2 regions of the Selenomonas sp. AB3002 genome follow, and region 1 is predicted to be linked to the other one. Evidence: a T-box and tRNA genes for the amino acid it is inferred to sense, from the RefSeq annotation. Region 1 holds a T-box; the other holds one or more tRNA genes.
What was found. A T-box is a leader RNA that pairs with one kind of tRNA and senses whether it is charged. The one in region 1 lies ahead of P159_RS0101280 (valine--tRNA ligase), so its partner is inferred to be a tRNA-Val.
Positions count from the first base shown of each region.

Region 1 (3,449 bases):
GATCCAGCGCGAGCCCTCGGCAGCGCTGCTGGCCCACTGTATTTCTGCCAGGTAGCCGTTTCCCTCAGGCGTGATGGTCATACTGCACCTGCCGCAAGCCCATATTCCTGAATAGTCCTCCGGGTGCACTCCTGTGCCTGTATCGTGGCAGCTATTTTCCTGCCGGACAAAGTGCATGGCACCATCATGCCCGGAATACAAGTCAGTTTGCACCGGATATTCGCCATCTCTTTCGGCCCCCATCCACAGGGTGCCATCTTCTTCATAAAAATTGTACCAGCAGGATTTCGAGCCATCGGGGTGTTCATCCATGGACACCTTCACTGTCCCATGGCTTACGCCGCCGCCCCGATAGGCCAGCTCATAGGTGCCATCGGCATTTATGATAAGGGTGCGGGCATCAAGCACTCCTTCTTCCTGCCATTTGCCATAAATGCCCTGCAGGAAAGCCGAGTCGAGGCTTTGGGAATTGACCTCCTGCACAGAAGCGGGGACAGAAGGCGCATTCGCACCAGCTTCAGCCAGATTCCCGCCTAGCAGGCAGGTTGTGCTCAAGGCCAGGGCCAGGAGGAATTTTTTGCCTGAAAATGTCTTTTTCATCTTCTGCATTCCTTTCCCTCAGCCGGCAGCTTTTTCCCAATGGGTGTTAGTGCGGAAGCGAGAGTGACATTTTCCGTGATATTCAGGGATATCCGGATGCTGCACGTAGCAGGTGTATGCTATGTATTCGCCAGCAGGAACGTAAATATCGTTCACATAATGGCGAATGCCATAATCCGACCACATCTCCTGTCCGTTGTCGGCAATGAGCGTGAGGTCAATTTCTGTCCATTTGACGTAAGCTCCCTGGTCCCCGGAGTTCTCAAAGTAACCGACAATCTACGCCTCTCCCGCGGTGTGCAGATAGACATGTTCGATGGTGAATTTGATCTGTGGTTTTGCTTCTGCTCCTTGGGGAAGTGCGATGGCCCAGATCAGTGCCAGCGCCATCACAGCCAGGAGCCTTAAAGTGAGTGACTTCATAGAAAATACCTCCTTCTAAAATGTCACAATACTCACACAATATCTTTTCTATATATCTGCCTGAAATCCTGCTAAAGCTAAAAAAATATTTGGGGGAAATCTGGAATCATGCAGTGAGATGAGCGACAGGCTGACCTATCCAATACGGGCAGGTGAGCTTAGGGCTTGCCTGCCTGTTTGTATGTGTATATAATTTATGTAAATAACAGATTAGGCAGGGGATGGAATGTGACTACAGAGGAACGCAGGGCGGCGGTTTTGGCGCGGTTGAAGAAGGCCAAGTCTCCTCTTTCCGGCACGAAGCTGGCGCGGGAATTTGGGGTTAGCCGCCAGATTATCGTGGGGGATATCAGCATCCTCCGGGCAGAGGGGGCGAAAATCTACGCCACGCCCAGAGGGTATTTTGTACCCGAAAGTGAAGGGACAGAGGGGCTTCTGGTCAGCTTTATCTGCCGCCACAGCAGGGACGAGATGGAGCAGGAACTGCTGGCCTTCGTGGATAACGGGGGCGAGGTGCTGGATGTGATTGTGGAGCATCCTGTCTATGGTCCCTTGAAGGCAGACTTGCTCCTTACCAGCAGGCGCGATGTGAAGAACTTCCTCACGAAGATGCAGAAGTGTGAGGCGGCTCCTATTTCCATAGTCACCGGAGGAATCCATGTGCACACGGTGAGAGTGCCGGACGAAGAGGCGCTGGAGGCCATCAAGGAAGAGCTGGAAAAGCTGGGAGTTTTGGAGGAGACAGGCGTTTAAGGTCCTAAAAATCATTGTCAAGGCGGGGATTTTGTGATAGAATCAATGCCATGTCAAATGAATAGCAAGGCGATGACGGAGAGGAGTAGGGCTCTCTTCGCACTATAGAGAGGAAACGGCTGGTGGAAGTTTCTGTGCGGCGGGCTTGAAGGTCGCTTCCGAGCTTCCGGGCTGAACTTTGAGTAAGTGCGGACGTATGGCTGCGTTAAGGCTTTGAGCCGGGGATTCCCCGGGAACATTGGTGGTACCACGAAAGTGCGCGCTTTCGTCCTTTGGGGCGGGGGCGCTTTTTTAGTTTGTGGCGGATAGTTCCGCGAGTAGGAGGATAAAGATGAGCGAAGTTTTGGAGCAGGAAAACAACATTCCCAAGGTTTATGACCCCCAGTCCTTTGAGAAGAAATGGTATCAGTTCTGGGAGGAGAATAAGTTCTTCCACGCTGAGGTGGACAAGAGCAAGAAGCCTTACAGCATGGTGATCCCGCCCCCGAATGTCACGGGCCAGCTGCACATGGGCCATGCCCTGGACAACACCCTGCAGGATATCCTTATCCGCTACCACCGCATGCAGGGCTTCAACACCGTTTGGATGCCCGGCTGCGACCATGCAGGCATTGCCACCCAGGCCAAGGTGGAGGGGGCTCTCCGGGAGGAGGGCCTGAGCCGTTATGACCTGGGCCGCGAGAAGTTTCTGGAGCGGGTCTGGGACTGGAAGGAAAAGTTTGGCAGCCGCATCATGTCCCAGCTGCGCTCCCTGGGTTCCTCCCTTGACTGGGACCGTGAGCGCTTCACCATGGACGAGGGCTGCTCCAGGGCTGTGCGTGAGGTCTTTGTAAGCCTTTACGAGAAGGGCCTTATCTATCAGGGTACCCGCATCACCAACTGGTGCCCCTCCTGCAACACCGCCATTTCCGATATCGAGGTGGAGCATGAGACGGAGAATGGCCACCTCTGGCACCTGCGCTATCAGGTAGAGGGCACGGAGGAATATGTGGAGATTGCCACCACCCGTCCCGAGACCATGTTCGGCGATACCGGCGTGGCTGTGCATCCCGAGGATGAGCGTTACAAGCACCTGATTGGCAAGACCTTGATCCTGCCCATCGTGAACCGCCGCATCCCCCTCTTTGCCGATGAATACGTGGACAAGGAGTTCGGCACCGGCGCCGTGAAGGTGACCCCTGCCCATGACCCCAACGACTTTGAGATGGGCCTGCGCCACAACCTGGAGCAGGTGAAGGTCATCGGCAATGACGGCCACATGCTGGAAGGTGCCGGCAAGTACAACGGTATGGACCGCTATGAGTGCCGCAAGGCTCTGGTGAAGGAGCTGGAGGAAAAGGGCGTGCTGGTTTCCGTGGAGGAGCATGAGCATGCAGTAGGCCATTGCTCCCGCTGCCATTCCACCATAGAGCCCCTGGTTTCCAAGCAGTGGTTCGTGAAGATGGAGTCTCTGGCCAAGCCGGCAATCGAGGCTGTACGTGACGGCCGCATCGAGTTCGTGCCTGCCCGCTTCACGAAAATCTATGAGAACTGGCTGGAGAATATCCGTGATTGGTGCATTTCCCGCCAGCTTTGGTGGGGCCACCGCATTCCCGCCTGGTACTGTGCAGACTGCGGCAAGACCCATGTTTCCCGCACTGACCTTACGGAGTGTCCCCACTGCCACAGCAAGA
Region 1 covers NZ_JNIO01000002.1:207,233-210,681, reverse strand. Annotated here, with positions in the region: gene P159_RS0101295 (hypothetical protein) at 1-600, opposite strand, end outside; gene P159_RS20435 (hypothetical protein) at 880-1,023, opposite strand; gene P159_RS0101285 (transcription repressor NadR) at 1,252-1,776, shown strand; T-box leader at 1,840-2,052, shown strand; gene P159_RS0101280 (valine--tRNA ligase) at 2,108-3,449, shown strand, end outside.

Region 2 (3,449 bases), on a different contig from region 1:
CAATGCCTTCACCCTGGGGGTCAGGCGGGTACGACCGGATGCTGTGGTGCACGTGAGCTATTGCAAGTCATGGACGGCTGATGCACCGGCCCTGGAGTCCTGCCGGAAACTGCTGGACGCTTTCCCCATTGATGTGGTGACAGTCCACACCAATTCCATGGCCCCCCATCAGGAGGCAGATGCCAGGGGTATATGGTCCATCGGCTATCACACGGACAATCGGGAACTGTTTCCCAATACATATCTGGTGGCCTGTGAATGGGACTGGCGCCATTATTACCGTGAGCAGATAATGGACTGCCTGCAGGGCAAGTTCCACGGCAGGCAGGTCTGGACTTACAAGGATGAAGGGATGGTCAAGCTGTCTCCCCTTTCTCCCCAGGTGTCTGCGGACACCGCTGCGCTGGTGCGGGACGTCACCGATAAATTCAGCAAACGTGGCTTTGATGTATTTTACGGGCCCATCAAGGACAATAAGGGCAGCCTTCGCATCACCGAAGGAGCCTCCATGTCGGATGATGAGATGCTGAATGCCTTCGACTGGTACGTGGAGGGCGTCAGCGTCTATGAGTGAGATTGTCTGACATAGGCGTGCATGGAGACACGAAAATAGCCTCCCGGTTAACGACTCCGGGAGGCTTCTTTATGCAATATCCTAATATCCTTTGCATATTTGGATTGTAATATTTATCTGTTAGAAAAATAATATAACCATGACGTGATATTATAAGCAAGTGTGTGAAACCTGAGGAACAGATGTCAGGTAGAAGTTGATATGCTCAAAAACGCAAGTTTATCTCTGTTTCATAATCTTCTAGCCACGCCTTCCTTTTCTTGGCCAGATATTTCGCCCTATGCGATTGCTCCTTCTGTTTCCTCCGTTCACTGCTCTCAGCCTTTACTCTGCGGTGCTTTTCCGCCCCTGTCCTGTCTGCTTCCGGAATCAGGTTTGCTGGCAGACGGTAGACCGTCACCAGACGTTGGTCTTTGGTGAAGATATGCATAGCTTGGGCATATATCACACACTCGTGCCTTGGGCCGTTTTGTAACTTCTTGGCACTGAGGAAGCCGGCCAGGTCTCCTTCTACATCTTCCTCACGGAGGCCATATTTCAAGACCCGTTGCAGATATTCTTTATCGCTGGGCATGCTGGTGGAGATGCGCCGTCTCAGGCGTCTGGCACCGTGCTTGGTAAGGTCGGCCATACTATCACCTCATCAGCCATGGAAATTCTTGATTGTCAGCGAAGTAATATTTTAGTACAATAGTTCTAAGCTACAAAAACGGTAGGCGGTTAGTCCTCTCATCAAAGCTGGCGTTCAAAGCGCGTGGTCGATCGGCAGATGGGAGGTGATGGTATGGACAACATGACGCTTCAGTTGTTACTGATTCTTCTGATTATCCTTGCCGTCAACAACAGAAAGAAATAACCGCCCGTAGTCTCGCAAACTCTGGCGGTTAATCTTTGGATTATACAAAAGAGTTGAGGGCTGACCGTTTACCAGTAGCCCGCCTCCTGTTCGCAGCAGGAGGCTTCTTTTGTTTACATTATAACACTTGTTGACATAAGTGGCAACGAGTCATATAATTAGGGCATAAAGTCTAGTAACGAGATGGTGTAGGCCGTGGGGAGTAGTTAACCCTGCGGCTTTTCGCTTTTTAGGAAAATGAAAATTTTTTCTTGACATTGCCATCGAAACCGTGTATTATATTTCTTGTGTTCAGCAATGGGGTTATAGCTCAGTTGGTTAGAGTGTCTCGTTGACATCGAGGAGGTCACAAGTTCGAATCTTGTTAACCCCACCATTTGCTCGCCTAGCTCAGTTGGCTAGAGCATCTCCGTCACATGGAGGGGGTCGGGGGTTCGAATCCCTCGGCGAGCACCATTTGTAAATACAGGAGGCCGCAAGGCCTCCTTTTTCGTATCCTTATTTATCTTCCCACGCCTCCACAATCTCTTCCAAAGGCTCCTGCAGGCTTCTGTACATTTCCAGCAGCCCGGGGGTCTTTTCTGCTATAAGGCTGTTGTTTGCTTCCTTGCCTGCCATTTCCAGTTGGAAGGCAAGGTCTGAGAGGGATTTGGCGCCTACGATGCGGGAGGTGCTTTTCAGGGAGTGGACCAGGATGGTGTAGTTCTTGAGGTCCTGCTCCTGCCAGGCTTTTTCGATTTTCTTGGACTTGGAGCCGATGGAGGCGGAGAAGATGGAGAGAGTTTCCATGTAGTCTTCCTCGCTGCCGCAGTATTCGATGCCGGACACGGGGTCGATGGCTTCCAGCTCGAAAAGGGCAGTGGGCAGGATATCCGAAGTTTCCTCTGGGGGCGGTGTTGCTGTCCCTTCCTCTGTCACCAGCTGCACCTTTTCCTTGGGCAGGTAGTGTATCATCATGCGCTCCATGTCCAGGATATTGACGGGCTTGGGCAGATAGTCGTCAAAGCCTGCTTTCAGCATACGCTCCCTGTCACCGGCGATGGCGCTGGCGGTGAGGCAGACGATGGGGGTGGCTTTGGCTTTTTCCGGGTAAAGCTCGTAGAGCTTTTTCAGGGTCTCGATGCCGTCCATTTCCGGCATGCGGTAGTCCAGGAAGATGATGTCGTAGTCCGTAGCGCCGAATTTCTCGATGCACTCCCGGCCGCTGGCAGCTGTCTCTGTGAGGAGCTGGGTCTTTTTCAGGAGCCCCACTATCACCTTCAGGTTCAGGGGGGTGTCGTCTACCAGCAGCACCCGGGCCGTGGGGGCCAGGAAGCTGAGATGCTTCTTGACTGTCTCGCCGATGATGGGAGTGCTGCCAAGGTCGAATTCGCCTATCTCTGTGCTGTCCACTATCTGCTGGCCCACGGTGAAGGAAAAGACGGAGCCCTGGCCGTAGGTGCTCTGCACCTGCAGGTCGGCCCCCATGAGCTTCAGCATGCGGGAGCTGATGGCCAGGCCCAGCCCGGTGCCCTCGATGCTGCGGGTGCGGATGACATCAAGCCGGTCAAAGGCTGAGAACAGCTTGCCCAGTTCCTCGTCTTTGATGCCGATGCCCGTATCTTTCACCGCCACCTCGATGGATACATCGTGGCCTTTTTTATGGGTCACCTGCATTTTCAGGGTCACGGTGCCCTTTTCTGTGTACTTGGCGGCATTGGTCAGCAGGTTGGTGATGACCTGCTTCAGGCGAAGCTCGTCACCGAAAAGCCGGGTGGGCAGGCTGGGGTCGATTTCCAGCCGGAAAATCAGGCCCTTTTCCTCCAGGCGGAATTTCACCAGATTGGCAAGGTCTGAAATGAAGGTGCGGGTGTCGTACTCTGCCTCGATGAGCTCCATGCGGCCCGCCTCGATCTTGGAGAAATCCAGGATGTCGTTGATGATGCTCAGGAGGCTGGTGCCCGCTGCGCCGATATTGTGGGTGTACTCCAGGATGTTCTTGTCGTGGCTCTCCCGGCGTATCAGCTCGTTCATGCCCAG
Region 2 covers NZ_JNIO01000007.1:107,207-110,655, reverse strand. Annotated here, with positions in the region: gene P159_RS0106280 (BMP family ABC transporter substrate-binding protein) at 1-574, shown strand, start outside; gene P159_RS0106275 (hypothetical protein) at 780-1,205, opposite strand; tRNA gene P159_RS0106270 (tRNA-Val) at 1,730-1,806, shown strand; tRNA gene P159_RS0106265 (tRNA-Val) at 1,810-1,886, shown strand; gene P159_RS0106260 (PAS domain-containing hybrid sensor histidine kinase/response regulator) at 1,929-3,449, opposite strand, start outside.
Region 2: it has a tRNA-Val gene. The T-box ahead of P159_RS0101280 (valine--tRNA ligase) is inferred to sense a tRNA for this amino acid. The anticodon was not compared.